DNA from 2 places in the Streptomyces alboniger genome. Region 2 is predicted to be linked to the other one. Evidence: riboswitches for the same ligand, from Rfam matches in the RefSeq annotation. Region 2 holds a riboswitch; the other holds the start of a gene.
The links. Region 2 has a riboswitch for cyclic di-AMP ahead of CP975_RS26905 (M23 family metallopeptidase). Riboswitches for the same ligand answer to the same signal wherever they lie in the genome.

Region 1 (7,370 bases), 1.3 Mb from region 2:
TGGCGGTCCAGCGCGAGCCAGGCTTCGGAGAGTTCCCGTATGCGCCGGTCGCGGCGGATGCCGAGGACGACGCCGACCACCGCCGGGCCGAGCGCCGCGAGTCCGAGGACGGCGAGGACCGGGCCGAGGATGATCCCCGTGGCGTCCTTCTCCTCGATGTGCTTGAGCGGCTGCACGAGCAGGGCCCAGCCGATGACGGCGCCGAACCCGCACAGCCACAGCAGGAGCAGCCGGTGCACGCCCAGGTGCCGCCCGCGCAGATCGTGGAGGGCCAGGCCGCGGTCCATGAGCATCGTCTGCCGGTCCGGCCAGGTGCGCAGATGCACGGGAGGGGGAGGCGGCGGCAGCGTACGACTGGGCATGGACCCGACATTACTTGGGTCGCGAGGGCAGGTTCACGCCACCCGGGTGGCGCCCGCGAACGGCATCTGGTCGATCGGCGCGAGCCGTACGGGAGCGCTCGGGTTCGGGGCGTGGATCATCTGGCCGTTCCCGACGTAGATGCCGACGTGACTGATGCCCGAGTAGAAGAACACCAGGTCACCGGGGCGCAGCGCCGAGCGTGGCACGCGCTCGCCCGCGGCGATCTGGGCGTACGTGGTGCGGGGCAGTGAGACGCCCGCCGAGCGGTAGGCGGCCTGCGTCAGGCCCGAGCAGTCGAAGGCGCTCGGACCCGTCGCGCCCCACACGTAGGGGCTGCCGATCGCTTTGTACGCGTAGGAAACAGCTGCGGCGGCACGGGCGTTGGGAGTCCTCGCCGCGCTGCCCGGCCGAGGGGCGCGGGCGCCGGGGGCGGCGGTGCGGGTGTCCGAGCGGGCGGCGTCGCCCTCGTCGCCCTCGTCGCCCGCGAACTCCGCACGCTGCTTCTCGGTGAGCTGGGCCAGCAGTCGCTTGGCCTCGCCGAGCTTGGTGGTGACGGTCTTCTTGTGCTTCCTCAGTTCCGCCTGGCGCGAGCGGAGGGTGGACAGGCGGCCGTCGGCCTCGGCGCGCACTTGGTCGACCTCCTGGAGCTTCCTGCGTACGCCGCCGATGGCCGCGGCCTGGCGGCTGCCGGCCCGGTCGGCCAGCGAAGCGCGGTCCAGGAACTGCTCGGGGTCCGAGGAGAGCGCGAGTTGGACGGACGGGTCGATGCCGCCCGCGCGGTACTGGGCGGCCGCGTATGAACCCAGCGCGGCACGGGCGGAGTTGAGTTTCTCCTGCTTGCGGGCCGCCTCGTCGCGCAGCTCACCGAGCGACTTCTCGGCCTTCTCGGCCTTCTCCTTCGCGCCGTTGTACTTCTCGGTGGCGACCTCCGCCTCGCGGTAGAGCGCGTCGACCTTCGCCTTCACCGCGGCGGGGCTGAGCCGTGGGTCCGCGTGTCCCGAGCCTTCGAGGGCGGTCGCCGAGGCGGCTCCCGCGAGGGCGAGGGTGGCGGCGGTGCGGGCCGTGCGGCCGCTGAGCGAGCGCTGTCTGGGCTTGCGGTGCGCTGCCACGAGGGGCTCCTTCGCTGGCCGGCGGCGGCCCACACAGGGGGAGCGGGCCGCCGCCGGGTTTCTCGGCGGTGGTGGCCGACTGCCGCCCCGGGAGGGCGGCGGTGGGGAGCCGGTCACCTGGTGGAGGACGCTAAACCTGGTCGTCACGGCTTGGTGACGGATTGTGCGTAATGGGCGGCAGTGGGCGGAAGGGCGACTGCGTCTGTCCGTGCCGACAATCGATCGAAGCCCTGTTCACGCGTAACTATGACCAATGTGGCGATTACGGCCTACCTGTCCGTCGGCGGGTGGTAAGGGACCACCTGCGGCAGGCGGCAGGGGACCCGGCTAGGCTCCGGCCTCATGGACGTACTCATCCATCTCTTCGTCGGCCTGCACATCATCGGCATCGCCTCGCTCCTGGGCGGCTTCCTCACCCAGATGAAGCAGATGGGCCAGGGCGCCGCCCGCTTCAGCCCCGCGATGCTCCACGGCGCGCTGACCATGCTCGTCACCGGAGTGGTCCTGGTGGGCCTCAACCAGGCGGACGACAACGCCGTCAACAACCTCAAGATCGGCATCAAGATGGCCGTGCTGATCGTGATCCTCGCGCTGGTCTACGTGAAGCGGGACGAGGAGAAGGTGGACAAGGGTGTCTTCGGTGCGGTGGGGCTGCTGACCACGGCGAACATTTTCATCGCCGTCCTGTGGACCTGATCCCCGCTGACGACCCTCTACGCGCGCGTGGCCCGCACTCTCCCGGGAGAGTGCGGGCCACGCGCGCGTAGAGGGTCGTAGAGGGTGCTTCTTGTGGTTACGCCGGGCGCACCACGCTGTGGATCGGCATGTAGTAGATCGACTCGACGCGTACGTTGGCGCCCGGCTTCGGGGCGTGGATCATCTTGCCGTCGCCGATGTAGATCCCCACATGGCTGATGTCGTCGTAGAAGAAGACCAGGTCGCCGGGGGCGGCATCGGCGGTCTTCACGGTCGTGCCGACCTTCACCTGGTCCCACGTGGTGCGCGGCAGGGAGATCCCCGCGGCCTTCCAGGCGTCCTGGGTGAGCCCGGAGCAGTCGTAGGAGTCGGGTCCCGTGGCGCCCCAGACGTACGGCTTGCCGATCTGGGCCTCCGCGAAGCCGATGACCTTCGCGGCCTTCGTGGCGCCCGAGCCGGGCTCGGCGCCCGGACCCGGACCCGAACCGGTGTCCGGCCCGGAGGAGCCCTGGCCCCCTCCCCGCTCCTTCTCCCGCTCCTTCTCCCGCTCCTTCTGCGCCGCCTCTTCCGCCTTGCGCTTGCGCTCCGCCTCCGCGGCCTGCTCGCGGGCCAGCTCCTCGGCCTTCCGCTTGGCCTCCCGCTCCTTCTTCCGCTCGATCGCGGCGAGCCGCGCCTTCTCCTCGGCGGTCAGCTCCGACAGCAGTGCGCGCGCCTCGCCCAGCTTCCTCTGGACGGTCCGCTTGCTCGTCCTGAGGTCGTCCCGGGACTCGCTCAGCGTCTTGAGGCTCTTCGCGGCCTTCGTACGCTGCTTCGTCGCCGACGCCTGCTCCGCCTGGTACTCGTCGACGGCCTTCTTCTGCCGGGAGGTCAGGCGGTCCGCCAGGTGGTTCTGGTCGAAGTAGCCCTGAGGGTCGTTGGCGAGCATCATCGTGGCGGTCTCGGAGGCGGCGCCGGTGCGGTACTGCGCGGCGGCGAAGGAGCCCAGCTCCTGGCGCGCCTCGTTCAGCTTGTCCGCGCGCCTGGCCACGCCGTCGAGCAGACGGTCGACCTTCTTGCGCTGCTTCTCGGTCTTCTCCTTGGCCGAGTTGTACCTCTGGGTGGCCACGCCCGCCTGGTGGTAGAGGTCGTCGACCTTCTTCTTCACCTCGTCGAGGCTGGGCTCCACCGGCGCGGAGGGTGCTGTCGGCGCGGCGGGTGCTGCCTGCGCGCTCTGCGACAGGAGCGCCACGGACGTGAGGGCGGCCGTGGTGATACCGACGGCGGGGGTGGTGCGTATGCCGGCTGACCGGCCCCGCGGCTTGCGGTGCGACGCCAAGGGAGGCGACTCCTTCCGTAGACCGCCTACCGGGTTAGCTGTCGGGTTCGGGCGGGTGGTCCGGAAGGTTGCCCTACAGTCCCGTACGAAGTACGGGACCGATTCACCCCAAGTTTTCGGTGGGTCCCCGGTTCCGAACACGTCGGACTCGGCGGGGGCCACCCGTTCCCGGCGGGGTTCGCCGGTGGGGGACGTGCGGCCCGCGGAGCACGCTAACCAACCTGTGTGGCACGTGTGAAGGTTGATGTTCGATATGCCCGATACATTTTCGTGACTTTACGAGCGTCAGGACGGGCGCCCGCAGCGGAGTGGCGGAGCGTGACCGGGTGCGGCCGGGGCGTGAACGGGCCCGGGGTGGCCGGAACCCGGGGCGGGTTGTCAGTGGGGCCGCCTAGACTCGGGAGGCGATGAGCAGCCTCTTTGATGACAGCTTCCTGGCGGACATGCGGCCTTCCCGGGCCGCGGACGAAGAACCCCCGCCGCCGCCCGAGGACAGCGCTCCGGAACCGGTTCCGGACGACTTGTTCAGCGGGAAGTTCGACGTGCCCATGACCCGGGACTCGCACTACCGCGACGGAGCCCCGCGCCCGGTCATCGACCCGGCCGCGCTCCTGGAGGGGCTGAACGAGAACCAGCGCGCGGCCGTCGTGCACGCGGGCTCCCCGCTGCTCATCGTCGCCGGCGCCGGTTCCGGCAAGACCCGCGTACTGACCCACCGCATCGCGTACCTCCTCGCCGAGCGCGGTGTCCACCCCGGCCAGATCCTCGCGATCACGTTCACGAACAAGGCCGCGGGCGAGATGAAGGAGCGCGTCGAGCAGCTCGTCGGCCCCCGGGCCAACGCGATGTGGGTATCGACCTTCCACAGCGCCTGCGTCCGCATCCTGCGGCGCGAGTACAAGAAGCTGGGCTTCACGTCCTCCTTCTCGATCTACGACGCCGCGGACTCCAAGCGTCTGATGGCCCTGGTCTGCCGCGACCTGGACCTCGACCCGAAGAAGTTCCCGCCGAAGTCCTTCAGCGCCAAGATCTCGAACCTGAAGAACGAGCTGATCGACGAGGAGGACTTCGCCGCCCAGGCCGCCGACGGTTTCGAGAAGACCCTCGCCGAGGCCTACGCCATGTACCAGTCCCGCCTGCGCGAGGCGAACGCGCTGGACTTCGACGACCTGATCATGACGACGGTCCACCTCCTGCGCGCCTTCCCGGACGTCGCCGAGCACTACCGCCGCCGCTTCCGGCACGTCATGGTCGACGAGTACCAGGACACGAACCACGCCCAGTACGCCCTGGTGCGCGAGCTGGTCGGCCCCTCCGGAGGCGAGGGTGACGACCCCGCGGAGCTGTGTGTGGTGGGTGACGCGGACCAGTCGATCTACGCCTTCCGCGGCGCCACCATCCGCAACATCCTCCAGTTCGAGGAGGACTACACCGACGCGACGACGATCCTCCTGGAGCAGAACTACCGCTCCACGCAGACGATCCTGACCGCCGCGAACGCGGTCATCGAGCGGAACGAAAGCCGCCGCCCGAAGAACCTGTGGACCAACCAGGGCGCGGGCGCCCGCATCACCGGCTACGTGGCCGACACCGAGCACGACGAGGCGCAGTTCGTCGCCGACGAGATCGACCGCCTCACGGACGCGGGCGACGCGAAGGCCGGCGACGTCGCGATCTTCTACCGTACGAACGCCCAGTCCCGCGTCTTCGAAGAGATCTTCATCCGCGTCGGCCTGCCCTACAAGGTCGTCGGCGGCGTCCGCTTCTACGAGCGCAAGGAGGTCCGCGATGTGCTGGCCTACCTGCGCGTTCTCGCCAACCCCGAGGACGCGGTGCCGCTGCGGCGCATCCTCAACGTCCCCAAGAGGGGCATCGGCGACCGCGCCGAGGCGATGATCGACGCGCTCTCGCAGCGCGAGAAGATCTCCTTCCCGCAGGCGCTGCGCCGCGTCGACGAGGCGTACGGCATGGCGGCCCGCTCGACCAACGCCGTCAAGCGGTTCAACACGCTCATGGAAGAGCTGCGCACCGTCGTCGAGTCCGGCGCGGGCCCGGCCGTCGTCCTGGAGGCCGTCCTCGAACGGACCGGCTACCTCGCCGAGTTGCAGGCCTCGACCGACCCGCAGGACGAGACCCGCATCGAGAACCTCCAGGAACTCGCCGCCGTGGCACTGGAGTTCGAGCAGGAGTACGCCCAGGCCCAGGCGGCGCAGGCCGAGGGCGACGAGGGGCCCGCCCCGGCCGGCACCCTCTCCGACTTCCTGGAGCGCGTCGCGCTCGTCGCCGACTCCGACCAGATTCCGGATGAGGAGGACGACGGCTCCGGAGTCATCACTCTCATGACGCTGCACACCGCCAAGGGACTCGAATTCCCCGTGGTGTTCCTGACCGGCATGGAGGACGGCGTCTTCCCGCACATGCGCTCCCTCGGCCAGGTCAAGGAGCTGGAGGAGGAGCGCCGCCTCGCCTATGTCGGCATCACGCGCGCGCGTGAGCGGCTCTACCTCACCCGGTCCTCGATGCGCAGCGCCTGGGGCCAGCCCTCGTACAACCCGCCCTCACGCTTCCTCGAAGAGATTCCGGAAACCCATCTGGACTGGAAGCGGAAGGGCTCCGTCGGCGCCCCCGCCTCGTCCGGTCCCGCCGCGGGCATCGCCTCGTCGCTGTCGTCCTCGCGTTCGCGCACGGGTGGGGCGCAGGGCTTCGCCACGCGCCGCGCCTCGGAGAAGCCGGTGGTCTCGCTGGCGGTGGGGGACCGGGTCACGCACGACCAGTTCGGCCTCGGGACCGTGGTCGGGGTGAAGGGCACGGGGGCGAACGCCGAGGCGACGGTGGACTTCGGCGAGCCCAAGCCGAAGCGGCTCCTGCTGAGGTACGCGCCGGTCGAGAAGCTGTAACGCTCCGGGCGGTGCCCGGAGCCGCGCCGGGGGGGGGCGGCGGCGGAGTTACGTCGGGTCGAGTCCGTGGCTGCGCAGCCACGGCAGCGGGTCGATCGCCGAGCTGCCGCTGGGGCGCACCTCGAAGTGCAGGTGCGGTCCGGTGGAGTTGCCGGAGTTCCCGGAGTAGGCGATGGTCTCGCCCGCCTTCACGGGACCGCTGGAGATCTTGTGCGAGGAGAGGTGGCAGTACCACGTCTCCGTACCGTCCTTGGCGGTCACGATCGCCATGTTGCCGTAGGCGCTGTTCCACTTCGTGGTCACGGTGCCGTCGGTCGCGGCGAAGACTTCCGTGCCGTACGACACGGGGAAGTCGATGCCGGAGTGCGCCGACATCCAGTTGACGCCGGCCTGGCCGTACTGCGCGCTCAGACCGTGCTGCTTCACCGGCAGCGCGAACTTGGGGCGCAGCCGCTCCTTGCGCGCCGCCTCCGCGGCCGCCTTCTTCTGGGCGGCGACCTTTTCGGCCTTCAGGTCGATACGTTCCTGCGTGCGGCTCGCGCGGTCCGCGAAGTCGCCCGCGTCCGCGGAGAGGTTGGCCAGCTGGGTGTCCAGCTTGCTGTTGGCGGTGGAGGGCTTCACGGACGTGGTGTCCGGTGCGGAGGCCGTCGTCTCTTTCTCGCCGTCCCCGCCGAAGCTGCCCACGGACGCGGCCGCCACCCCGGCGACGCCCATCACGCAGGCCGACGGCACGGCGACGGTGAGGAGGGCGGAGCGCTTGGCGGGGGTACGGCGCCGGGTCCTGGACCGACCCGCACCGGATCCGCCGCTTTTGCCGCGGGCGGTGCGGGGGGTGGGGGCCGGAATCCCCGAGACGGACTCGGGCTCCGCGCTCGCGTAGGGGACATCGGTGTCGTACGGGCCCTCGCCGTCGTACGGGCTCTCGCTGTCGAACGGGGCATCGCTGTCGAACGGGGCCTCGGCGGAGATCTCGTACTGCTCGGTCAGCTC
Region 2 (7,370 bases):
AGGCGTTGGGGCCGATGATGCGCATGCCGTACGAACGTGCCTGGCGCACCAGTTCGCGCTGGCGTCCGCGTCCCTCGGCACCGCTCTCGCCGTACCCGGCGGAGAGCACCACCAGGCCCTGCACCCCGCGCTCACCGCACTCGGTGACGACCTGGGGCACGCGGTGGGCGGGCACGGCGATCACGGCGAGGTCGACCGGCTCCTCGATGGCCGCCACGGAGCGGCACGCGGGCACCCCGTCGAGCTCGGCGCCCTCGGCACCCTCGGCGAACGCGCTGTTCACCGCGTACAGGCTCCCGGTGAACCCGGCCTCCTTGAGGTTGCGCAGTACGCTGCGGCCCACGCCTCCGGGGGTACGGCCCACGCCGATCACCGCGACCGAGCGCGGCGTCAGCAGCCGCTGCACGGAGCGCCCCTCGGCACGCTGCTCGCGGGCGCGCTGCACGGCGAGCGAGCGGTCGGTGGGCTCCAGGTCGAACTCCAGGCGTACGACGCCGTCCTCGAAGCTGCGCTTCTGCTGGTAGCCGGCGTCCGTGAACACCTTGATCATCTTGGTGTTGGCGGGCAGGACCTCGGCCACGAAGCGCCGGATGCCGCGCTCCCTGGCGACCGCCGCGATGTGTTCGAGGAGCGTGGAGGCCACGCCACGGCCCTGGTGGGCGTCCTGCACGAGGAAGGCGACCTCGGCCTCGTCGGCGGGCGCGCTGGCGGCCATGCCGCGCTCGTCGATGCGGTCGTAGCGGACGGTGGCGATGAACTCACCGCCCACCGTGGCCGCGAGCCCCACCCGGTCCACCTGGTCGTGGTGGGTGAAGCGGCGCACGTCCTTGGCGGACAGGCGGGGGTAGGGGGCGAAGAAGCGGTAGTACTTCGACTCGTCCGAGACCTGCTCGTAGAAGCTGACCAGGCGGTCCGCGTCCTCGGTGGTGATGGGCCTGATCCGGGCGGTGCCTCCGTCACGCAGCACCACATCGGCTTCCCAGTGGGAGGGGTAGTCGTGCCGATCCTGCTGATCCGACGGGGTCTGCATGGGGCCAGGGTACGGGTCGCGGGGCCGTCTGGACCGGGGCAGGCTGGGAGGGGCCGTCGGGCCGGCGGAGCACTCGCGACGGCATGAGACACTGGTCTAGACAAGTGTGAAACACCTGGAAGGGCAGCAACACATGGCTGAGCGCCGCGTCAACGTCGGCTGGGCCGAGGGCCTCCACGCCCGACCCGCCTCCATCTTCGTCCGCGCGGCCACGGCCGCCGGCGTCCCCGTGACGATCGCCAAGGCCGACGGCAACCCGGTCAACGCCGCCTCGATGCTCGCGGTGCTCGGCCTGGGCGCCCAGGGCGGCGAGGAGATCGTGCTCGCCTCCGACGCCGAGGGTGCGGACGCCGCCCTCGACCGTCTGGCGAAGCTGGTCGCGGAGGGCCTTGAGGAGCTCCCCGAGACGGTCTGAACCACGCAGTTCCCTTCGAAGGGCCCACCCTGGAATACGGGGTGGGCCCTTCGTCGATTTATGGGTGCCCTTCGTTTTCCCGAGAAAGGCAGCAGACTTATTCGGAAAGCACAAATAGCCGCCTCGGGCAGCACGAATAGCCGCTCCTAAATTCCCGCGGCGATGCTCTCCTCGGCACCTTCTTTGTATACGACATGTGCGTTAACTCGGGAAGCCCGCCGTGTTTACGTCATGTTGCATATCCCTCACGCGGCCACCCCGCGGTGCGTCACGCCCGCCCCGTGGTGAATGGCGCAATCGGTGCGCGGAGTTCGCCCGCTCCGCGTGGCTCGTGGTGAGCGCCCTGGCCCGGTCTGCGTCCCCGCGGGCCACCGCGTCGACGATCGCCGCGTGCTCGGCCCAGGACTCGACCGGCGCGGCCGGGGGCTCTACGACGTACATCCAGGCGATCTTGTGCCGGAGCTGGGTGAGCAGCGTGATGAGGCCGGGGCTGCCGGATGCCTGGGCGAGCGTCTCGTGGAACCAGCCGTCCAGCGAGCGCAGATCCTCCCCCTGGCCCTTTCGTGACCGCTGCTGGCCCAGCCGGACGAGGCCGCGCAGGACCTTGAGGTGCGCGTCGGTGCGGCGCTGGGCGGCGCGGGCCGCGGCGAGGGGTTCGAGCAGCGTGCGCAGCTCCAGGAGGTCGGCGGCCTCCTGCTCCGTGGGCTCGGCGACACAGGCGCCCGCGTGCCGCCGCGTGACGACGAAGCCCTCGGCCTCCAGGGTGCGCAGGGCCTCGCGCACAGGGACGCGCGAGACGCCGTACCGGCGCGCGAGAAGCTCCTCGGCGAGCCGACCGCCCCTTTCGTAGACACCGGAGACAATGTCGTCCCGGATGGCCGTGCATACCGAGTGCGCGGGAATGCGCATGACCGGACCTCCGCCTTAATCCCCGCGAAACGCGGTCGACCGACGCTCGTTCAGCGACTCTATTGCAGGGCATCGGATTTTCCGATGGCGGGCCGGAATCCATGGATATCTTTTGGCCAAAGGCGGACGGGCCGGGAAACGGGCGGTCCGGAAACGACGAAGGCCCCGGCTCGGGGGAGCCGGGGCCTTCGGTGAAGTGCGGGGCGGTCAGACGTTGACGCCGTGCGAGCGGAGGTACGCCACGGGGTCGATGTCCGAGCCGTAGTCGGCGCCGGTGCGGGCCTCGAAGTGGAGGTGCGGGCCACTGGAGTTGCCGGTGGAGCCCGAGAGGCCTATCTGCTGGCCCGGGGTGACCGTCTGGCCGACGGTGACGCTGAGGGACGACATGTGGCCGTACTGGGTGTACGTACCGTCGTTCATCTTGATCACGACGTTGTTGCCGTAGGCGCCGCCCCAGCCCGCCTCGACGACGGTGCCGCCGCCGACGGCGTGGACCGTGGTGCCGGACGCGGCGTGGAAGTCGACGCCCGTGTGGCTGCCGGAGGACCACATGGCGCCACCGGTCTGGTAGCCCGTGGAGACGTACGAGCCGGCGATCGGGGAGACGTAGGTGTTCAGGCGCTTGCGCTCGGCCTCCCGGGCGGCGCGCTCCTTGGCCTCGCGCTCCTTCTTGGCCTTCACCTTGGCCTCGGCCTCGGCCTTGCGCTTGTCCTCCGCGGCCTTCTTCTTGGCGGCCGCTTCGGCCAGCTTGGCGGCGGCCGCGTCGTCGGCGGCCTGCCGCTGGGCGGCGGCCTGCGCGTCGATCGTCTCGGCGAGTGAACCGCCGACGGATATCGCCTGGGTGAGTCCGGTGTGCTCGAGGGCCGCGTCGTCGGCGGCGGCGAGCGCGGGGGCGGCCATGCCGCCGATGACGCCGGTGGTGGTGAGCGCGGCGACACCCGCGACGTTCGCAGTGGTGCGGGTGAGGCGGCTGGGACGACGGTGCTTCCCGGTGGCACGGGTGAACGCCATGAAGCGGCTGATCCTTTCCTTCCTTCTCGCCTACCGGGTTAGCTGACGGGTTCGGAGCAGGAAGGTCTCCTACGAGCCCCTCGCCTGACGGCAAGGTGCCCGATTCACCCCAGGGGACATGTGGGTCCCCGGCTCCCCTGGCTCGCGCCGTACGGGGACTCGGCGATGACTGTCCGGTGCCGCGGGTGCGACGTACTGCGTGACGAACAGACGGACTGACGCTAAACGTGCCGTCTGTCAATCGACAAACAGAACGCGAGTTTTGTAGCGCACGCCACACGGCAGACAGGCAACCTCCATATGAATTCGGACATATGGGGACCCCGACGGCCGAAAAGGTCGCCGGGGCCCGATATGTCCTACCTGTCACTCAGCCCGTGACCACACTCACTTCGCCGATGCCGAGCGCCCTGACGGGCTCCTCGATCTGTGCGGCATCCCCGACGAGGACCGTCACCAGGTGGTCCTCCGGGAAGGCGCTCACGACGGCCGCGGTGGCCTCCACGGTGCCGGTCGCCGCCAACTGCCGGTAGAGCTGCGCCTGGAAGTCGTCCGGGAGGTTCTGCTCGACCTGGTCGGCGAGCGTGGCGGCCACGGAGGAGGCCATCTCGAACTTGAGCGGGGCAACGCCCACCAGGTTCTGCACCGCCACGTCGCGCTCGGCGTCGGTCAGGCCCTCCGCGGCGAGCGTGCGCAGGACCTTCCAGAGGTCGTCGAGCGCGGGACCCGTGGACTCGGTGTCCACCGATCCGCTGATGGCGAGCATCGCGGCGCCCGTGCCGTCCGGGGCGGAGCGCAGGACCTGGCTGAACGCCCGTACGCCGTAGGTGTATCCCTTCTCCTCGCGCAGGACGCGGTCCAGGCGGGAGGTGAGGGTGCCGCCCAGGCAGTACGTGCCGAGGACCTGGGCGGGCCAGATCCTGTCGTGCCGGTCCGGGCCGATGCGGCCGATGAGGAGCTGCGTCTGGACGGCTCCGGGGCGGTCCACGATGACGACGCGGCCCGTGTCGTCGGCGGTGATCGGCGGCATCGGGCGGGCCTCGGCGGTGCCGCCCGTCCAGGTGCCGACGGTGTCCGCGAGGACGGCGTCCAGGTCGGTGCCCGCGAGGTCGCCGACGACCACCAGGGCGGCCGTGGCGGGGCGGACGTGCTTCTCGTAGAAGGCGCGCACCGCGGCCGAGTCGATGGCGGTGACCGTCTCCTCGGTGCCCTGGCGGGGGCGGGAGATGCGCGAGGTCGCCGGGAACAGCTGCCTGGACAGCTCCTTGGCGGCGCGGCGCGCGGGATTGGCGGCCTCGTGCGGGATCTCGTCCAGGCGGTTCCGGACGAGGCGCTCGATCTCGCTGTCCGCGAAGGCGGGGGCGCGCAGGGCGTCGGAGAGCAGGCCGAGCGCCTTGGGGAGGCGGGAGACCGGGACTTCGAGGGAGACCCGGACGCCGGGGTGGTCGGCGTGCGCGTCCATCGTGGCGCCGCAGCGGTCGAGCTCGGCGGCGAACTCCTCCGCGGAGTGCTTGTCGGTGCCTTCGTTGAAGGCCCTCGCCATGATGGTGGCGACGCCGTCGAGGCCCTCCGGCTCGGCGTCCAAAGGCGCCTCGAGGTTGACCTCGACGGCGACGACCTGCTGGCCGGGGCGGTCGCAGCGCAGCACCGTGAGGCCGTTGGGCAGGGTGGAGCGCTCGGGGGCGGGGAAGGCCCACGGCTTGGCCTGGCCGGCCTGGGGCTGCGGGTGGAACTGCATCGTCGCGGCCTCGCTCACTTCGCCGCCTCCTCTTCCTCGTCGGTCTCGTCGGCGCCGTCGGTGGCCGTCACGGGCTCGTACACGAGGACCGCGCGGTTGTCGGGGCGCAGGCGGGCCTTGGCGACCTCCTGGACCTCCTCCGCGGTGACGTCCAGGACGCGCTGGACGGCGGTGAGGGCGAGCTGCGGGTCGCCGAACAGGACCGCGTACCGGCAGAGTTCGTCCGCGCGGCCCGCGACCGTGCCGAGCCGGTCGAGCCACTCGCGCTCCAGCTGTGCCTGGGCGCGCTCCATCTCCTCCGGAGTGGGACCCTCCGCGGCGAACCGGGCGAGTTCCTCGTCGACGGCGGCCTCGATGACCGGGACCTCGACATCGCCGGAGGTCTTCACGTCCAACCAGCCGAGCGAGGGCGCGCCGGCCAGGCGCAGCAGCCCGAACCCGGCCGCGACGGCGGTACGGTCGCGGCGCACGAGCCGGTTGTAGAGCCGGGAGGAGTCGCCGCTGCCGAGGACGGTCAGCGCCAGGTCGGCCGCGTCGCACGCGCGCGTGCCGTCCTCGGGGAGGCGGTAGGCGGCCATCAGGGCGCGCGCCGGGACCTCCTCCTCGACGACCTCGCGCAGCTCCTCGCCGATGCGCTCCGGGAGGGAGCCGTCCCGCGGGGGCTGTTTGCCGTCGTGGGAGGGGATCGACCCGAAGTACTTCTCGACCCAGGCGAGCGTCTGCTCCGGGTCGATGTCGCCGACGACCGACAGCACCGCGTTGTTGGGCGCGTAGTACGTGCGGAAGAACGCGCGGGCGTCCTCAAGGGTGGCCGCGTCCAGGTCGGCCATGGAGCCGATCGGTGTGTGGTGGTAGGGGTGGCCCTCCGGGTACGAGAGCGCGGTCAGCTTCTCGAAGGCGGTCCCGTACGGGACGTTGTCGTAGCGCTGGCGGCGCTCGTTCTTGACGACGTCGCGCTGGTTCTCCATGGACTCCTCGTCGAGCGCGGAGAGCAGCGAGCCCATCCGGTCGGCCTCGAGCCACAGGGCCAGCTCCAACTGGTGGGCGGGCATCGTCTCGAAGTAGTTGGTGCGCTCGAAGCTCGTCGTGCCGTTGAGCGAGCCGCCCGCGCCCTGGACCAACTCGAAGTGGCCGTTGCCGGGCACCTGCTTCGAGCCCTGGAACATCAGGTGCTCGAAAAGGTGAGCGAGGCCGGTTCGCCCCTTGACCTCGTGGCGGGAGCCGACGTCGTACCAGAGGCAGACCGCGGCGACCGGGGTCAGGTGGTCCTCGGAGAGCACCACGCGCAGGCCATTGGCCAGCCGGTGCTCGGTCGCTGTCAGGCCGCCGGAGCCGGCCTCGGCTGTGGCCGTGTGACCCATGGGCATGTACGTCCCTTCGATCGCTGGATCGTCGTGATCATCGCTGGGTTCAGAACAATTGCTGCCAGTCCTGCCACTGTATGCAAGCGTGCGGACACCTGACGAAGTTCCCGGTCCGCCCTCGGCGTAGTCAGGAGTGATGCCGCCGACGCACGGGTCGTGGTCGGCGTTGTCAGTGGGACAGTCCACAATGGTCGGCGTCAGATCCCGCACTTGTTGGTGAAGGAGCCGCAGCAGCGATGGCCCGCCGCAGCACGAAGACCCCGCCGCCCGACGACTCGTTCGAGGAGAAGATCCTCGACATCGACGTCGTCGACGAGATGCAGGGCTCCTTCCTCGAGTACGCGTATTCGGTCATCTACTCCCGGGCCCTGCCTGATGCCCGCGACGGCATGAAGCCGGTGCACCGCAGGATCGTCTACCAGATGAACGAGATGGGCCTGCGCCCCGACCGCGGCTATGTGAAGTGCGCCCGCGTCGTCGGCGAGGTCATGGGTAAGTTGCACCCCCACGGCGACGCGTCGATCTACGACGCGCTGGTGCGCATGGCCCAGCCCTTCTCGATGCGCCTCCCCCTGGTGGACGGCCACGGCAACTTCGGATCGCTCGGCAACGACGACCCGCCGGCCGCCATGCGGTACACCGAGTGCAAGATGGCCGACGCCACCTCCCTGATGACGGAGTCGATCGACGAGAACACCGTCGACTTCGAGCCGAACTACGACGGCCAGGAGATGGAGCCGTCCGCCCTCCCGGCGGCGTATCCGAACCTCCTGGTCAACGGCGCGTCGGGCATCGCGGTAGGCATGGCGACGAACATGCCGCCGCACAACCTCGGCGAGGTCATCGCCGCGGCCCGCCATCTCATCAAGCACCCGGGGGCCGACCTCGAGACGCTGATGAAGT

Region 1: linked by a shared signal. The riboswitch ahead of CP975_RS21400 (C40 family peptidase) and the one ahead of CP975_RS26905 (M23 family metallopeptidase) in region 2 are both predicted to bind cyclic di-AMP.

The regions. Positions count from the first base shown of each region.
Region 1 is NZ_CP023695.1:4,759,111-4,766,480, forward strand. It holds gene CP975_RS21385 (hypothetical protein) at 1-362, opposite strand, end outside; gene CP975_RS21390 (C40 family peptidase) at 396-1,472, opposite strand; gene CP975_RS21395 (hypothetical protein) at 1,815-2,168, shown strand; gene CP975_RS21400 (C40 family peptidase) at 2,266-3,483, opposite strand; cyclic di-AMP (ydaO/yuaA leader) riboswitch at 3,492-3,647, opposite strand; gene pcrA (DNA helicase PcrA) at 3,891-6,380, shown strand; gene CP975_RS21410 (M23 family metallopeptidase) at 6,429-7,370, opposite strand, start outside.
Region 2 is NZ_CP023695.1:6,024,047-6,031,416, reverse strand. It holds gene CP975_RS26920 (bifunctional acetate--CoA ligase family protein/GNAT family N-acetyltransferase) at 1-1,030, opposite strand, end outside; gene CP975_RS26915 (HPr family phosphocarrier protein) at 1,164-1,445, shown strand; gene CP975_RS26910 (GntR family transcriptional regulator) at 1,647-2,354, opposite strand; gene CP975_RS26905 (M23 family metallopeptidase) at 2,562-3,365, opposite strand; cyclic di-AMP (ydaO/yuaA leader) riboswitch at 3,379-3,540, opposite strand; gene CP975_RS26900 (M16 family metallopeptidase) at 3,736-5,121, opposite strand; gene CP975_RS26895 (M16 family metallopeptidase) at 5,118-6,470, opposite strand; gene CP975_RS26890 (DNA gyrase/topoisomerase IV subunit A) at 6,704-7,370, shown strand, end outside.